Regions from separate parts of the Nonomuraea sp. NPDC050404 genome, predicted to be linked through region 2. Evidence: riboswitches for the same ligand, from Rfam matches in the RefSeq annotation. Region 2 holds a riboswitch; each other region holds the start of a gene.

Evidence for each region. Region 2 has a riboswitch for cyclic di-AMP ahead of AB0I81_RS21755 (C40 family peptidase). Riboswitches for the same ligand answer to the same signal wherever they lie in the genome.
Region 1: it holds a riboswitch for cyclic di-AMP, as region 2 does, so the genes downstream of both, AB0I81_RS05075 (CHAP domain-containing protein) here and AB0I81_RS21755 (C40 family peptidase) in region 2, are expected to answer to the same signal.
Region 3: it holds a riboswitch for cyclic di-AMP, as region 2 does, so the genes downstream of both, AB0I81_RS40620 (NlpC/P60 family protein) here and AB0I81_RS21755 (C40 family peptidase) in region 2, are expected to answer to the same signal.

Annotation. Positions count from the first base shown of each region.
Region 1 covers NZ_JBFAKB010000001.1:1,156,829-1,162,413, reverse strand. The annotation lists gene AB0I81_RS05090 (S8 family serine peptidase) at 1-247, shown strand, start outside; gene AB0I81_RS05085 (MFS transporter) at 388-1,590, opposite strand; gene AB0I81_RS05080 (helix-turn-helix domain-containing protein) at 1,662-2,621, shown strand; gene AB0I81_RS05075 (CHAP domain-containing protein) at 2,805-3,509, opposite strand; cyclic di-AMP (ydaO/yuaA leader) riboswitch at 3,522-3,659, opposite strand; gene AB0I81_RS05070 (Gfo/Idh/MocA family oxidoreductase) at 3,778-4,731, opposite strand; gene AB0I81_RS05065 (aldo/keto reductase) at 4,831-5,585, opposite strand, start outside.
Region 2 covers NZ_JBFAKB010000007.1:340,267-345,851, reverse strand. The annotation lists gene AB0I81_RS21765 (M48 family metalloprotease) at 1-267, opposite strand, end outside; gene AB0I81_RS21760 (hypothetical protein) at 279-1,085, opposite strand; gene AB0I81_RS21755 (C40 family peptidase) at 1,408-1,929, opposite strand; cyclic di-AMP (ydaO/yuaA leader) riboswitch at 2,003-2,168, opposite strand; gene AB0I81_RS21750 (C40 family peptidase) at 2,825-3,799, opposite strand; gene AB0I81_RS21745 (NYN domain-containing protein) at 3,887-5,209, opposite strand; gene AB0I81_RS21740 (phosphotransferase family protein) at 5,459-5,585, shown strand, end outside.
Region 3 covers NZ_JBFAKB010000018.1:152,374-157,958, forward strand. The annotation lists gene AB0I81_RS40610 (cytochrome P450) at 1-254, opposite strand, end outside; gene AB0I81_RS40615 (LuxR C-terminal-related transcriptional regulator) at 438-650, shown strand; gene AB0I81_RS40620 (NlpC/P60 family protein) at 713-1,756, opposite strand; cyclic di-AMP (ydaO/yuaA leader) riboswitch at 1,763-1,914, opposite strand; gene AB0I81_RS40625 (amino-acid N-acetyltransferase) at 2,183-2,755, shown strand; gene AB0I81_RS40630 (RDD family protein) at 2,841-4,313, shown strand; gene AB0I81_RS40635 (RDD family protein) at 4,424-4,912, shown strand; gene AB0I81_RS40640 (Lsr2 family protein) at 5,421-5,585, shown strand, end outside.

The sequences.
Region 1 (5,585 bases), on a different contig from region 2:
CTCGCGGACCCGGCTGCCGATGTGGACGGAGGGGCCTGGTGGGGCGGTCAAGGCCGTCCGGTTGCAGATGTCCGCCGATGACGGCAAGACGTGGAGTCCCGTACGGGTGCGGGCGGAGGGAAAGCGCTGGCTCGCGACCCTGACCAACCCCGATAAGGCGGGATTTGTCTCCCTCCGGGCCGAAGTAACCGGCAAATCCGGCACCACCCTCACACAGACCATCACCCGCGCCTATGCGGTGGGCTGATCGACGCGGGGACGCCCGCGCCAAGTGACGCACGGACGTCCTCGCCGAAAGACGCACGGACGTCTCCGCCAAGAGACGCGCCGACGTCCCCGCCCGGAGAGGCGGGGACGTTCGCGTCGAGTGAGGCGGGAAGGGCCGCGTCAGGCGGAGTTCGAGACGCCGCAGGAGACCGTTTCCCGGCCGCGGCGGGGGCTCGGCGCGGGCCGGGCCTCCCCGGTGGTGTGCGGCCGGACGAGCAGGGCCAGCAGGGACACCGCGGCCGTCGCCAGGAACGCCGCCCGCAGGCCGTACCCGTCGGCCACCAAGCCCAGCACCGCCGGCCCGGCGATCGTGCCCGCCGCCAGGAACGCCACCGTGGCGCTGAACCCGGTGGAGGGCCGGTCGGGGAACAGCCGGTAGCTCCAGAACGACAGCAGCCCGGAGCCGGCCATGAACAGCGGGCCGTACAACACCGCCGACACGATCACCGCGGGCAACGACCCCGGCGCCAGCCCGAGCAGCGCCACGGCCACGCTCAGCCCGGCGAACATCCCGGCGTGCACCCGCCGCAGCCCGTGCCGGTCGATGGCGTGCCCGACGAGCACGCCCGCGATGCCCGCGAGCCCCATCAGCGTCCAGAACAGCGGCGCGGTCGCCCGGCCGTCGCCCATGCCGTCCTCGACGGCCGTCACCGCGTACTGCCAGTAGACCGACCCGACCAGGCCGTAGGCCACGGCCGTCGCGTACAGCGGCACCGCCGCCCGGCGCGCGAACCACCGCAGCCCCACCCGCGGGCCGCCTTGCGCCGGGCGGTGCGTGCCGGTGGGCAGCACCCGGGCGTTGAACAGCGTCATGGCCAGCGCCATCGCGGCGAACAGCAGCCAGACGAGCCGCCAACCCGTGCCGTAGGCGAGCAGCGCGAGCGGCCCGGCCACCACCACGCCGAACGCCGTACCCGAGGAGAGCACCCCCATGGCACGCGCCCGCAGCCCGGCGGGAACCGCCCGGTCCACCACGTCGGAGTAGGGCGTCCACGCCCAGCCGGAGCTGGTGCCGGCCAGGACGAGCCCGGCCGTCAGCATCGCCGGGCCCTGCGCGAAGGCCACCAGGGTCATCCCGGCGGTGGCGGAGACGCCGCCCGCGACCACCACGGGACGCGGGCCGAAGCGGGCCACCAGGATGCCGGCGAGCAGCAGGGCGAGGAGATAGCCGACGTAGGTCGCGCTGCCGATCAGCCCCACCACGGACATGGACAGGTCGAACTCGCGGGCCAGGCGCGGCTGGAAGAGCCCATAGCCGTAACGGGCCAGGCCGAAGGTCACGGCGATGGCGGCGGCGCCGCCCAGAATCAGTGGTCGATGCATGTAACCCATACTCCGACCTGCGGCGACGAAGAACGAGTGGCAGAAACGTCAGGATGCGCTAGATTTACGCCATGGGCACTGAACCGCTCCGCGTGGCCGTCACCGTACTCAACCCCTCGGCCCTGTTCGAGCTGGCCGTGCCGTGCACGGTCTTCGACGGCGAGGGCTACGAGCTCGTCCTGTGCGCCACCGAGCCGCCGGGCGCCCCGCTGCGCGGCCCCGGCGGCCTGCGCATGCAGGCGGAGCACGGTCTGGAGGCCCTGGAGGAGGCGGATCTGATCGTGGTGCCGGCCTGCATGATGGACGTCGGCTACGAGCCGTCGGCCGAACTGGTGGACGCGCTGCGCGCCGCGCACGCCCGCGGCACCCGCATCGCCTCCCTCTGCTCAGGCGCCTTCGTCCTGGCCGCGACGGGGCTGCTGGACGGCCGCGAGGCGGCCACACACTGGAAGTACGCCGATGAGCTGGCCCGCCGCCACCCCCGCGTCCGGGTCAACGCCCAGGCCCTCTACATCGACGACGGCGACATCCTGACCAGCGCGGGCACGGCCGCCGCCATCGACCTGTGCCTGCACATCGTGCGTACGGACTACGGCACGGCGGCCGCCGCCGCGGTGGGCCGCCGCATGGTCGTCGCCCCGCACCGGGAGGGGGACCAGACCCAGTTCGCCCCGGTACGGCCGGTGCCCGCCCCGCAGAGCCTCGCCCCGGTGCTGGACTGGGCGCTGGCCCGGCTGCACGAGCCGCTCACCATGGACCAGCTCGCCCAGCGGGCGGGGATGAGCCTGCGCACCTTCGGCCGGCACTTCGCGCGCGAGATCGGCGCCACCCCGCTGCGCTGGCTCAACCAGCAGCGGCTGGCCAGGGCCCGCGAACTCCTGGAGACCACCGACCTGACGATCGACGCGGTGGCCGAGCGCTCGGGCCTGGGCACCGCCGACGGGCTGCGGCAACACTTCCACCGCGCCCTGGGCACCACCCCGGCGGCCTACCGCCGCACCTTCCGCGGCCAGGTCTCGGCCGTGGGCTGACCTCCTGGGTGAAACGCGGCGAGCACGTGGTCCCGCCGCGGAACACGGTAAAGCGCGCCCGGAACGCGGCAAGCGCGCGCCCTTGAGGGGACGCGCGCTTGGAACGCGGCGAGCGCGCGCCCCCGGAAGGGGACGCGCGCTCGTGGTCACACGGAAGGCAGGGAGCCTCTCAAGCAGGGCCCATCAGGCCGCGTACTCGGGGTAGCCGTAGCCGACGACCTGCGACTTCGGACGGATCCGCTCCTCGACCTTGCCGTTGCCGGTGTTGCCCTCGACCGTGGAGATGGTGCCGTTCTTGTTGTCCTTCACGACGAACCCGACGTGCTGGATGTCGCTCAGGCTCTTGCCGCCGCCCCAGGAGAAGAAGACCACGGCGCCGGGCCTGGCCTCGGTGCCCCAGCGGTCGTTGGCGGCGAACCACTTGGCGTGCGAGACGGTGTAGGCGTCCCAGCCGACCTGCGGGCGGGCGCCGGTCTGCTCGCCGACCCAGGAGACGAACATCGAGCACCAGGCGGCGTTCAGGTAGGCGTTGCGGTTGCCGCCGTCACGGGCGACGGTCTCGCCGGCGCGCTGCGAGGCGGCGTACCAGTCCTGGTACTTGGTGCCGCCGCCGCTGGCGTTCTCCGAGGTGCCGACCTGGGACTTGGCCAGGGCCAGGACCTGCTCGGCGGTGGCGCTGATCTTGGTTTCGGTACGGTCGTCGGTGCCGGCCTTGTGGGCGGCGACGGCCGTGACCGGGTGCCGGGCGGCGGTGGCCGCGGCGACGCCGGTGGCGGTGTCGGCCTGGGCCGCGCCGGCGCTGACGCCGAGGCCCGAGGCGAGGACGGTCGCGCCGAGCGCGGCGCGGGCGATGCTCTTCTTGGCAGCGGTGATGCGATGCTTGGCCATCGAGGGGGTTACTCCTTGCTTCCATGCCGCTTACCGGGTTAGCTGACGGGTTCGGGCGTGGAAGCTGCCCTACGGCATCGGAATGCCGATTCACCCCAAAGGACATGGGTCCCCGGTTCCGCCCGAAGGCGGATTCAGCGGTCACAGGACTATCCTGCGATCTTTCGTGCGATGGTCAGACATAGCCGGGACAAACCGGACGTATGTCTCAAGACGCCTCATAAGGTAATACATGAGGCAAGAGGATTACAAATCCATAAAGGCCCGGCTAAGCGATTTGCCCGCGAGCGTCGGCCAGAAGCCCCATCATGGCAAGGGATTCGTCAAGAGGCATGATCGAGGATTCGGTCCTGCCCTCGGCCGTGGCGGCGCGGACTTCGCGAAGCTCTCCGGCGTATCCGTTGTCCGCCGGATCGAGCACATGCTCTTCCGGGTCCATGGATGGACCGGTGAGGATGATTCGCTGCGGGGCCCAGAAGGGCGCCGGGATGTCCGCCCGCATCTGCCTGCCCACAACACTGGCCTGGTTGGGGTAATTCCCGAGCAATGAGGTCGCCACGAGAGCGTGTCTGCCGCCGGGATAGAGCAACACCCCGGCCGCCTCCGCATCGACCCCCGTGGGCGCCAGCGAGCCGGTGACGCGCAGGTCAGAGGGCATGCCCAGGAGGAGCTGGGCCAGCCCGAACGGGTAGATCCCCAGGTCCAGCAGCGCGCCCCCGCCCAGCTCCGGCGCCCACAGCCGGTGCGCCGGGTCATAGGCCGCGGCGAACCCGAAACTGGCCTGCACGGAGCGGATCTCCCCGAAGCGCGGATCGGCCGCGAGGAGCCGGATGAGCGGGTTGAACCTCATCCACATCGCTTCCATCAGGAACACGCCCGCCTCGCGCGCCATGCGTACCATCTTCTCCGCGTCGTCCAGGGTCGCGGCCAGCGGTTTCTCGCACAACACAGCCTTGCCCGCGGCGATGGCCGCCGCGGCCACCGGCAGGTGCTGGGCGTGCGGTGTGGCCACGTAGACGGCGTCCACCGCCGGGTCGGCGCACAACTGCTCATAGGACCCGTACGCCGACGCCGCCCCCAGTTCCGCCGCCAGGGCCTGCGCCCTGACCAGGTTCCTCGAACCGACGGCGGCCACCCGCATTCCCGGCTCCGCCACGATCGCGGCGCCCACGACGCGGGCAATGCCGCCGGTCGCCGCTATTCCCCATGTGAAATCTCGCACGCGGCAGATCGTATCCGGTAACGTAAAATTCCGGTCATGTGGGTATGTAAAGGGATTACCCGCCACTCGCCACATGAATAACTTCCGCCACAAAAGTCACTAGGCGAACGTCTCCGGATCCGGGCCCAGCCGCTGTCCCTTGTTCAAAGCGCCGATGGCCGCCATGTCCTCACCGTCGAGGATGAAGCCGAAGACGTCGATGTTCTCCGCGATCCTGGCCGGCGTCACGGACTTGGGAATCACCACGTTGCCGAGTTGCAGGTGCCAGCGGAGCACGATCTGCGCCGGCGTTTTGCCGTACTTGCCCGCCAGCACCGTCAGCGCCGGGTCCGACAGCAGCCCCTTGCCCTGCCCGATCGGGCCCCACGCCTCGGTGAGGATGCCGTTGGCCTCGTGGAAGGCCCGCAACTCCCGCTGCTGCAGGTACGGGTGCAGCTCGATCTGGTTGATGGCCGGCGTGATGTCGGTCTCGTCCATGAGCCTGGTGAGCGTCTGGACGGTGAAGTTGGAGACGCCGATGGCCTTGGCCCGCCCGCTCCGGTAGATCTTCTCCAGCTCCCGCCAGGCCCGCACGTACGTGCCCCGCGCCGGCACCGGCCAGTGGATCAGGTAGAGATCCACGTAGTCCAGGCCCAGCCGGGACAGGCTCTCCTCGAAGGCCGCCTCGGCGCGCTCGTGGTCGGCGTTGCCCAGCTTCGTGGTCACGAACACCTTCTCGCGCGGCAGCCCGCATTCGCGCACGGCCCGCCCCACGCCCTCCTCGTTGTGGTATCCGGCGGCGGTGTCGATGTGCCGGTAGCCTTTCTTGATCGCGGCGGAGACCGCCTGCTCGGCCTCGTCGGCCGGAATCAGCC
Region 2 (5,585 bases):
AGCGCCCGCTCCCCCGACGGCGGTCCCGCCCGCGTGGCCCGCTCCCTCGGTGGTACTGCCGCCCGCGTGGCCCGCGCCCACGGCGGCCATCGCACCGCCCTCCGCGCCGCCCTCGGCTAGCCCGTCCTCGTGGAGCCCGTCCTCGCGTAGCCCGTCTTCCCGTGGGCTGTCGTCCTCCCGTAGGCCGTCCTCGCTTGGCTCGTCGTCTCGTGTGCCGGCTTTGCGCGCCGCGTCGCCGGTGTCTCTGCGGTCGTCGGTGTCGCTCATGTGCCTCCCCTTCATACGAGCTGGTCTCGTACGTACGCGCGCCACCGCGCCGTCAGTGTGGCGACGGAGAGCCCCAGCGAGGCGAGCGCCCGATCGACGCCGGCCGCCTGGGCCTCACGGTAGAGCCACACCAGGGTCCCCTCACTGAACCGGTCAGCCAGGAAGCGACACGCCAGCCAGGCGGCCTGGTACGCCCGCGCCAGCCGGTCCGGGTCACGCCCATCCGCCGCGAAAGCCTCAGGTCCGGGCAAAGCACTCGGCAGCCGCCCGGCCCGCACCTCGGCGGCCAGTTCGGCGGCGGCCGTCTTCACGGGCAGCCCGGAGTCGCGGTAGCCCACGTAGTCGGCGAACCCCTCATACAGCCAGACCGGGAGGCGATCGGTACCGGCGGCGACATGGGTGAGCTCGTGGGTCAGGACCACGTCCCGGCCGGTGGGGTTGAGCGCGGCGAAGTACTCGGGCACGACGATCACCCGGCCTTCGTCGGCCACGGCCGCCAGCCCGTCCACCCCGGCCACTCCCGCCAGCCTGGCGGCCTCGCGCTTGGACTCCGGCACGACGACGAGCGGTCGTAGCGGGCGGCCGAGCACGCCCGAGACCCTCCGCCCCGCGCCGTCGGCCCGGCGAGCCAGTTCATCGAGCAGGCCGGGCGGGGCGGTGTCATGCCCGACGACGGTGGAGCGCCTGCCCCGGCTGACGACCGCGCGACCTGGCCACAGGTCACGCGCTTGCGGGGGAAGAATCGGCGAGCCGGAGAGCGCCCCGCCGCCGGCGGGGACGAACAGCAGCAGAGCCCCCACCACCGCTCGCCGCCTCACCCGACACCTCATCCATCCATTACGCGTTGCCGTGGTTTCCCACCCGCCGCACTTCGGCTGATGGCCCTCCAGGAAACGGCCGCTGAACCCTTCACCGGTGACCCGCCGTCACGCGAGCCCAAGTTACCCGGCCACCACGAGCTCAGTATCCGCCCGCCGGCCCCCAGGGCCGGGCTGCCGAGACCGCCGGAGTCGGGACGGCCAAGGGCTGCCAGGGCGGGGCGAGGGGCGAGCGGGCGTGGGGAGTTGGCGGGTTTGGTGGGGACATGCGAGAGCCCCGTCCGGATCCGGGAAATCCTCCGAGAATCCGGACGGGGCTTCTTCACATGCCGGGACGAACCGCTCCGACGAAGGACGACTTACGCCATCCGCCCAGCTTGTCGATGCGTACCCGTTCGCCTGTCCGAGGCGAGTGGATCATCTTGCCCTTGCCGACGTACATACCTACGTGACCAAGCCCGCTGAAGAACATCAGGTCACCAGGCTTGAGGTTCCGCCAGGCGATCTTGTTCCGGACTCGGGCGAACTGGCTGCTCGCCACACGCGGGAGTTTGACCCCGGCCTTCTTCCAGGCGAACTGGACGAGGCCGGAGCAGTCAAACGAACCAGGTCCCGTGCCTCCGTACCGATACGGGTCACCGATCTGGTTCTTGGCCGCGGCGACGGCCCTGAGGGCCTTCGCTTGCTGCCGAGCGACCTTGGCTGCCCGTCGATGGGCGGCCGTGACCTTCTTCGACGTCTTGACGGTGGTTTGCGCCGCGGTCGTCGAACCGGCCGAATCGCTCGTGGTCGCCGCCTGAGCCGTTGGGGCATGGAGGATGAGACCTCCGGCCGTCACGGACATCGTGAGTGCAACGCCACTCAGGGCAAGGCGGGACAGGCGGGGGTTCTGCAGGGGATTAGACAGGATTTCTCCTTGTGTCTTCCACGAACGCCTACCGGGTTAGCTGACGGATTCGGGCCTGGAAGTCGCCCTACGGCGCGATTGGCGCGCCGATTCACCCCTGATCCCTGGGGAAACGTGGGATCGCTGGGTCCCCGGTTCCGTGCCTCCTGGCTGCACGGATTCGGCAGGTCGCCGTCCCGATCGAAGGTCTTGCCGTGGGGATCGTCGGGTGCGACCGGCGGATTTTTATCTGTCTCACATCGGGAGGGACCGATGCCGGTTCGCGGCGACATGGCTTGTTCACCGCGACGACGCCAGAAGCTACGCCGAAAGGTCAAGGATCGGCAAAGGGTGCGTCAGGCTGTAAAGATCAGTCAGGGGGATGAGTCGGTATCGAAACCCCTGCTGGAACACCAGGTTCTGTTACCGAAATGTGACCCTGCTCACACTTGCCGGAGCAGCCGCTTGTCAGGTCCCATCCGTCCCTTAAGTCACATTTGTCACTGGATAAACGTGAGCATCCCCACTGGGAGCGCTCCCGGCCGACCACGCATCACCCGTCGCATTGAGTGCGATATTTCGGCATATCTACGCCACACGCCGTTCCCGGCAATACCTGCACCAACGACGGATCACATCGAGCCAGGCCCCATATCTACGATGCCGGATCGTAGACGAACGCGATCTGACGGCCTCGGCTACGCACCGTTCCGCACCCAACCATCACGAAACATCCGGCACCGCTGAAACTCTCGAAGAGAGGAGCGTGAGATCAGCCCAGCAGGACCAAATCCCACGCACGACCACGACCGAAACCGGCCGGGAATGAGTGCCGGGAGTGAGAGAGAAGGGGTTACGGGCGGATCGCGCCGACCACGTTCCGGCCGTAGTTGGAGAGCTTGGTGACCTTCACGACGTCACCGGTCTGCGGCGCGTGGACGACTTCCCCGTTACCCGCATAAATGCCGACGTGCCCGAGCCCTTCGCTGAAGATCAGGTCCCCGGCCTGCAGTGAGTCCATGTCCACCTTGCGGCTGGCCCCCCAGGCCCACTGCTGCCACGTCGTACGCGGCAACGACAGGCCCGCCGCCCGCCAGGCCGCCTGCGTGAGCCCCGAGCAGTCGTACCCGCCCGGCCCTGTGCCGCCGAAGACGTAAGGCTTGCCCATCTGCGCATACGCGAACCGCAGCGCGGCGGCGGCGTTCCCCGAGGCGGGACCCGTGTACTTGACGCCCGTGCTGTTGGGGTTGCCGGGGTTGTAGGCGCCCAGCCTCCTGAGCAGCTTCTCCTGCTGGGCGATGAGCTTGCGGATCTCCGAGCGCTCCTTCTCCACGGAGTCGCGTTCCTTGTCGGCCCCCTGCAGGGCCTTCTGCGCCTTGTCGCGATCGGCCTTCAGCCCGCGGTTGGCCTCGTTGAAGGCCGCCAGCTTCTCGGCCCGCTCCCGTGACAGCTGCCCGGCCACCGCCCACCCCGTCAGCATGGCGCCGGGGTTGTCGGAGCCCATGAGGCCGGGGAAGGAGGTGACGTCGCCGCCGAGCTTGTAGCTGTCGACGGCCATCCCGACCACCTGCTCGCGCAGTTCGGCGACCGTGGCCAGCTTGCGCTTGTAGGTGTCGTTCAGCTTGGTGTAGGTGCCCTTGGACTTCTTGTAGTTCTCGGTCGCCGTGTTGTAGCGGTCGACGACCTTGTCGGCCTTGTCGTTGAGCTTCTTGAGCTTGGCCTTTGCCTGCGCCAAGGTGGGCCGGGGATCAGCCAGGGCCGCTCCTACCGGGGTCAGCACCAGTCCGATCGTCAGACCTGCGGCCACCGGCACCCGACCAAACCTCACTGTGTCGCCTCCAAGGGGGATGTACCTGGGGCGAAATAGTACAGAAGTGCAGGGTGAGGTAGCGCCCTAAACCCACTTTTTCATAATTTATGCGCGGCCCAGCCGGCGCAGCAGCATGCCAGACGGAACGGGTCTGGCACCCATTCGCCTGACCGACTCGGCCACCTCGCGGTCGGAGGACACCACGGCCATGGCCCGGCCGGGCGGCTCGGCGTGCACGAGCTGGCGGATGAGGTCGTCGGCGATCTCCCCCGGCGCGCTGAACAACACCCGCACCCCACGCGGCGCAACCACCTGCACGGGCGCGTTCAGCTCCGCGCCGTCGAAGACCACGGTCACCTCGACCCTGGTCTGCGCCACCAGGCCGCCGAGCGCAGTCATGAGGCGGTTGCGCTGGTCGGCGAGGGTGAGGGTGCCGTAGCCGGTCTTGGTGACGTTGTAGCCGTCGATGATCAGATGCACCTGTGGCAGCGCCAGGAGCTGGTCGAGCAGCTGCGGGTCGTCGTCGGCCAGGGCCCGCGCGGGCATCCCGCGCACGCCGGGGCGCTCGCCGGTGCTCGCCGCGACCGAGTCGGCGGGCCGGCTGATCGTGGTGGGCAGGGCCAGCTCGCGGCGCAGCCCGGCCGAGGCGTCCTGCAGCGCGTCGAGCAGCACCCGGATGCGGGCGTCCTCGATGCTCCTGCCCTCGCGGGCGGCCCGGCGCGAGGCTTCGAGCTGCTTCTCCACATCGGCCAGCCGCTCGCGCAGCCGCCGCAGCTCGGACTCGCCCGCGCTGCCCGCGGCCACCGCGGCCGACCTGGCCTCCTCCGCGCCCCGTTCCGACTCCTCGGCCTTGCGCGTCGCGGCCTTGGCCCGTTCCCGGGCGTCGTGCAGCTTGCGGCGCAGCTCGGAGTTCTCCCCGCGGGCGATCTTGATCTGCTCGCGCAGCCGGTCGGACTCCTCCTTGGCGGAGCTCTTCTGCGCGGCGAGCTGCTCGCGCAGCCGGGCCACGACCTCCTCGCGCTCGGAGCCCTCGGCCGCCACCGCCGACTGCTCCAGATCGATGCGGGCGACCTCGATCATCTCCGCCCAGCCGGGCGGCCGGGTGAGGTAGGCCGCCGCGGCCACCATCACCGGGTCGGCCGCCGGGGGCACGTTGCCCTCCGCCAGCGAGGCGACCAGCTCGGGCCAGCCCGCGGCCACGGACTCCGCCACCAGCTCGCGGAACTTCTTGTCGTTCTCCAGTTGCGCCGCGATGGGCGCGCCGCCCAGCCTGGCCCGTTTGCGCGGGTCGAACTTGGCGATGCCGCGCAGGGGTGCCGGTATGGCGACAGCGGGCATCGACCCGAGGACCTGGGAGGCCAGGTCCACCACGTTGAGCCGCACCTGCTCGGGAAGCGGGCGAGACAGGCCTTCACCCGCTGAACTCATCCCACTTGTCCCTTCGTGACATGCCCTTTCAGACAAGGGTACGGCTGTTGCGTACCTGACCGTAACGGCCACCCGTATATGGACAAGCGCTTGCTAGGGGGTATACGACTGTCGAGGGGCATATGTCCACCCGGGAGGCCCACTGTGACGGAACAGCTGCGTACTTCCACCCGTGACCTGGACGAATTACGGAAAAGAGCCACCGTCTGGCTCCGTGGCCGCCTCGGTGCGGACGCCACGGTGTCCGAGATGTCCAGACCGTCGGAAAACGGGCTGTCGAGCGAGACCCTGTTCTTCACCGCCACCTGGAACGGAGACAGTACGCGCTGCGTAGCCAGGCTCGCACCTGCGGTGGAAGCCGTTCCTGTCTTCCCTG
Region 3 (5,585 bases), on a different contig from region 2:
GGGTCTTCGCCGTTCGGCAGGGTGGTGCCGCGGCCGAAGCGGGGGTCGCGGAGCAGCGCCGTACAGAGTTCGTGCGTGGTGGCGACGAACAGTCCGCCGGGTGTGCGGAACAGCGCGCCGCGTGAGCTCATCTCGCGGTAGCGGGCATAAGGATCACGCAGAAATTCACGATCGAATGGATCAAAACCCAGTACGTCGGCCGCGCTCATCGCCGCCGGATCCGGCGTGCTGGAGGAGGCGATGTGATCGTTCATCGCGCGGTGATCAGGTCCGACATATCGCGAGTACGCCATATATATCGGATCATGTCAATAGCGCTCGTCAAGTACGTCGATTGTCACGCTTGACGACCTTTCCACGATGCGTTTACCGTCTGCGAGGAGCGACTTTGGCCCGGTTGAGAGGCCCAAGTTCACTGTTGGGGGGGAGGGCTCCCGATGGATGTGCTCACTGAAGGTGTTGAGTTGAGCCATGCGGATCTTGCGTTGCTGGCGGAGCTGGCAAAGGGAGTCACGGTCGACCGGGTAGGCAGACGGCTGGATATCAGCGGAAGAACGGTACGCCGTAGATTGCGGGGCATCTGCGATCGCATCGGTGTGGCCACGGCCATCGAGGCCGTGGCGTGGGCGGCCCGCCGCCAGTTGATCTAGCAGCGGCGGGCGTGGAACGTGCCCGGGTCCTGATGAGCGGTGCTTGGTCGTGCTGGGTCGCCTCAGTCGGCGATGCGCACCGCTCCCACGAAGGGCCGGTTGCCGATGGCGGCGATCCGTACGACGTCACCGGTCTGCGGGGCGTGCACCATCATGCCGCCCCCGAGGTAGATGCCCACGTGATGCAGGTCGTTGTAGAAGAAGACCAGGTCACCGGGGCGCATCTCGGAGCGGTCGATGTGCCTGCCCGCGGTCCACTGGCTGCCGGTGTAGTGCGGCAGTGAGATGCCCACCCGCTGGTAGGCCGCCATGACCAGGCCGGAGCAGTCGTAGCCGCTCGGGCCCTCGGCGCCCCAGACGTACGGCTTGAGCTGCTGCGTGAGCGCCCACCGCGCGGCCTGGGCGGCCTTGCCGTCGCCGGCGATCGGCAGGTTGACTCGCGTGGCCCGGGTGCCGGGCCGGCCGGCCTCACCCAGCGCCCGCTTGAACAGGTTGCTCTCGACCTTGGTGACCAGCTTGGTGATCTTGTCCCGCTTGGTGCCGAGCTCGTCCACGAGCTCCTGGACCTCTTCGATGCGCTCCTTGGCGCCGGCCCTGGCGCGCTCGGCGGCCTCCCTGGCCTTGGCGACCTGGTTGACCTCCTCGCCCTGCTCCTGTTCGAGTACGTACGTGGTGGCCGCCCGGTCGAGGAAGGATTCGGGGTCCTGGCCGACCGTGAACGCCAGCATCCTGCCCAGGCCGCCCGTCATATAGGCGTTCTGGGCCAGCAGCGCGGCCTTGGAGCGCTTGGCCTCGAGATCGGCCTCACTGGTCGCCAGCACCTTCTGCGCGGCGTCGGAGGACTTCTTGGCGGTCTTGAGCTTCTCGCGCTGGCCGTTGTACTGCTCGGACAGCGTCTCGATCTCGGTGTGCATCTTCTCGACCTGCTTGGCGAGATTCTGCAACGAGGGCTTCGGGTCGGCGGACGCGGAACCGAAAGGGGAGGCGATCAGGAGCGCGGCGACTGTGACACTTATTACACCCAGACGGTATGGCCGCCGGGCCCGTTCGCCGGAGCGGGCGTGCTCGCCCGCCGACTTTCCCCCACGGTTGTGCGTGCGCTTCACCAACCAAGCTCCTCTCATAGACGCCGACCGGGTTAGCTGACGGGTTCGGGCCGGAGCAGCCCTACCGAACGGATTCGGATTCACCCCATTGGTGGCGGCGGGAGGTCGTCACCTGCGGTTCCCCGGCTCCTCTTGCGAGAATTGGGCGTGTTCCCCGCGCGCGACACGCGGGGAACATCGTCGCTGGACACTAATGCACTCCGGGTTCGTGCTCAACCGGAACTGCCGAGTCTGTAGAGGTTTCACAACCGAAGGGTCACAAGGTGATCTCGTGCCACGGCGGGCAGAACGGTGCGTGTGTCCTCTTTGTCCCCGCTTCCACCGGGCACTCGGCGTGTGTGCCCAAATGGCCACGAGATGTAACAGGATGGGCCGAGACGTGGGAGTTAGGGCCGAGCCGTAATGACATCTGTACTCTGGAGTGCCATGGAGCAGGTGGCCGAACAACTGACAGCGCCCGAGACCGCGGTGGTGGTCCGGCGTGCCCGCACGCTCGATGTGCGGGCCGTCAAGCGGCTGATGGACATCGACGCGGGCGCGGGGCCGCGGCTCCTCAAGAAGGCCACTGTGACGCTGTACGAGGACGTACAGGAGTTCTGGGTGGCCGAACGGGGCGGGCAGGTCGTCGGCTGTGGCGCGCTCCACGTGCTCTGGGAGGACCTCGCAGAGGTCCGCACCGTGGCCGTGGATCCCGGGTGCCGTGGCATGGGTGTCGGCCATCGGATCGTCTCAGCGCTGATACAGCACGCGAAGGATCTGGGTCTGCGACGTGTATTCTGTCTGACTTTTGAGGTCGACTTCTTCGCGAGGCATGGCTTTAGCCCGATTCAGGGCACACCGGTGTCACCCGAGGTGTACGCCGAACTGCTGGCCTCGTACGACGAGGGCGTGGCGGAGTTCCTTGACCTGGAACACGTCAAACCGAACACCCTCGGCAACACCCGCATGCTGCTCCATCTGCCATCGGGTGACGCGGACCTCGACCCGATGGAAAGGTGATTGTTGATACCTATGTCGATACGTTGGGCAGCACAGGCATGTGTCCTGACACGTGCCACATGCGCACTCGAAGCGAGGTGACACGGTGAGCACCGGACAGCCGCCGTATCCACAGGACGAATCCGGCGAGAATTCTGCGCCTGGCACCTACGGACAGCAGAACGCGGGCCGCCACCCCGGCGAGCCCGACCCCGACGTCACTGTGGTCGGCTACCGGGCGGACGATGCCTACGGGCAACAGCCCCAGTACGGACAGCAGCAGGGCTATGGCCAGCAACAACCCCAATACGGCCAGCAGCCCCAGTACGGACAGCAGCAGGGCCAGCCCGACTACGGTCAGCAGGGCTACGGCCAGCAGCCTCAGTACGGCCAGCAGCAGGGCCAGCAGCAAAGCCAGCCCGGCTATGGCCAGCAGGGTTATGGGCAGCAGCAGCAGTCCCAGCCCGGCTACGGCCAGCAGGACCAATACGGCCAGCAGGACCAGTACGGCCAGCAGCAGGGCTACGGCCAGCAGCAACAGGGCTATGGCCAGCAGGACCAGTACGGTCAGCAGGGCTACGGTCAACAGCAGCAGCAGGGTTACGGCCAGCAGCAGCAGTCGCAGCCGGACTATGGCCAGCAGGGCTACGGCCAGCAGCCGCAGTCCGGCCAGCAGCCCCAGTACGGGCAGCAGCCCCAGTCGCAGCCCGGCTACGGCCAGCAGGACCAGTACGGCCAGCAGGGCTACGGTCAGCAACAGCAGTCGCAGCCCGGTTATGGCCAGCAGGACCAGTACGGCCAGCAGCAGGGCTACGGCCAGCAGCAGGGTTATGGACAGCAGCAGCAGTCCCAGCCCGACTACGGCCAGCAGCAGCAGGGCTATGGGCAGCAGCAGCAGTCCCAGCCCGGCTACGCCCAGCCCGGTTACGGTCAGCAGCAGCCCGGCTATGACCAGCAGCAGTACGGTCAGCAGGGCTACGGCCAGCAGCCGCAGCAGTACGGGCAGGGCGGCTACGGCCAGCAGCCCGGCTACGGTCAGCCCTACGGCAAGCCGGTCGGCGTGCAGCCGCCCGGGGCGCCGGCGCCGCTGGCGGAGTGGTGGCAGCGCCTGGTGGCCAGGATCATCGACGGTGTCATCTTCGGCATCGTGATGTTCGTGGTGCAGCTCGCCCTCACGCCGCTGTACCCGTCCTACAGCTCGATCACGGGGCTGACCACCGGTCTGACCTTCGGGCTCCTGTACTACCTGGTCGTCTCGATCGTCGTGACCATCGTCTACATCGCCTACGACTTCCTGCTGGTCAAGATGAAGGGCCAGACGGTCGGCAAGATGGTGATGGGCATCAAGGTCGTCCAGGTGGGCGGCCACGTGCAGCCCGACGGCCTGGCGACCGACGTGTCGCTCAAGCGCGCGCTCGTGACGGTGGGCGGCTACATCTTCTACTGGGTCCCCCTCGTCGGAACCCTGATCGCGGGCGTCGCCTACGCGCTCAACGGCGCCTCCCAGCTCTGGGACAAGCCGCTGCAGCAGACCTTCGCGGACAAGTTCGCGAAGACCGTGGTGGTGAAGATCAAGTAGTCTTCTCCGGGCAAAACAGGGGCCGGCTTCCCGCCGGCCCCTGTGTTATGTCCGCGGGTTCTGTAGAAATGGTTAGAGACCCGAGCCGCCGATGACGCGAGGTGGGAGTTATGGCCGGGACGGCGCCGTGGTCCGGCCCGCAGCCCGCGGAATGGTGGGAACGGCTGGCCGCCAGGCTGATTGAAGCGCTCGTCTTCGGGGTCTTCTATTACATTCTGTTCATCGCGCTGTGGGGCTTCTTCCGAACTGTCGGGATGGCGGAGGTGTTCGGCGGGCGCCTGCCGGGCGTCTTCGCGTGGTTGGCGGCAGGGCTGGCTTATGCGGGCTACGACTGGTGGGCGCATTCCAGGCACGGGCGGACGTTCGGTAAGGCGATCATGAGGATTCGTCTGGCGCCGGGGGACCATCCGCCCCGTGTTCTGCTCAAACGCACGCTCGTCTATCCCGCTCCCGTGATGCTGATGGGCATTCCGGTGGTCAATCTGCTGGCCGGAATGCTGCTGTTCGGCGTGGGGCTGCTCATCCTGATGGACAAGCCGCTCGAGCGCGGTCCACACGACCGGCTGGGCGGAACGCGCGTCGTAAAAGATCTTCGCTGAGCCATCCGCCTGGGGCGATGCCTTTACGCAAAATTTTCGCTTGATCCGGTAAGGAGCCTGGAGAGACTGGCATTAGGCTGTGGGGCGTCCGGGTTGCCGGATGTTGGCGCCCCTGCGACACGCAGGGCATCTGTGTGCCGCTATGGTCGGGTACGGGTGGTTGTCGCCTGCGTGTCATGCGGGGGCCCGCCCACCGGGTCACGCTCAGCGCTTAATGAGCCCCCGGAAACCCCGTCAGCCGTGGAGGCGAGGCCGAATGGAAGCCCTAACAGACGTATTGTCAGCGCTCATCCCCCCTGCTGTGGTGGGTGGCGCCTTCATCTTTGGCGTAGTGAAGCTGCTCCGATCCGAGGCCGTGGCGGGCCGTCGAAACCGCGAGGATCAGCCCGAGGCGCAGAACTGATCGGCTAGTCAGCCGAATCCCCGTAGCGCTGAATTGTCTCCACGCCTTTCCGGGTATATGTTTGGGCAGGCGAATGAAACAATGCTCCGCGAAAGGATTGCGTACATGGCCAAGCAGATCCAGGAGATTCTCATCGATGACCTCGATGGGGGCGAGGCCAATGAGACGGTCAGCTTCGCTATTGACGGCTCCTCCTATGAGATTGACCTCAGCGACCTTAACGCGAAGAAGCTGAGGGACGCTCTCACGCCTTTCGTGCAGTCCGCGCGC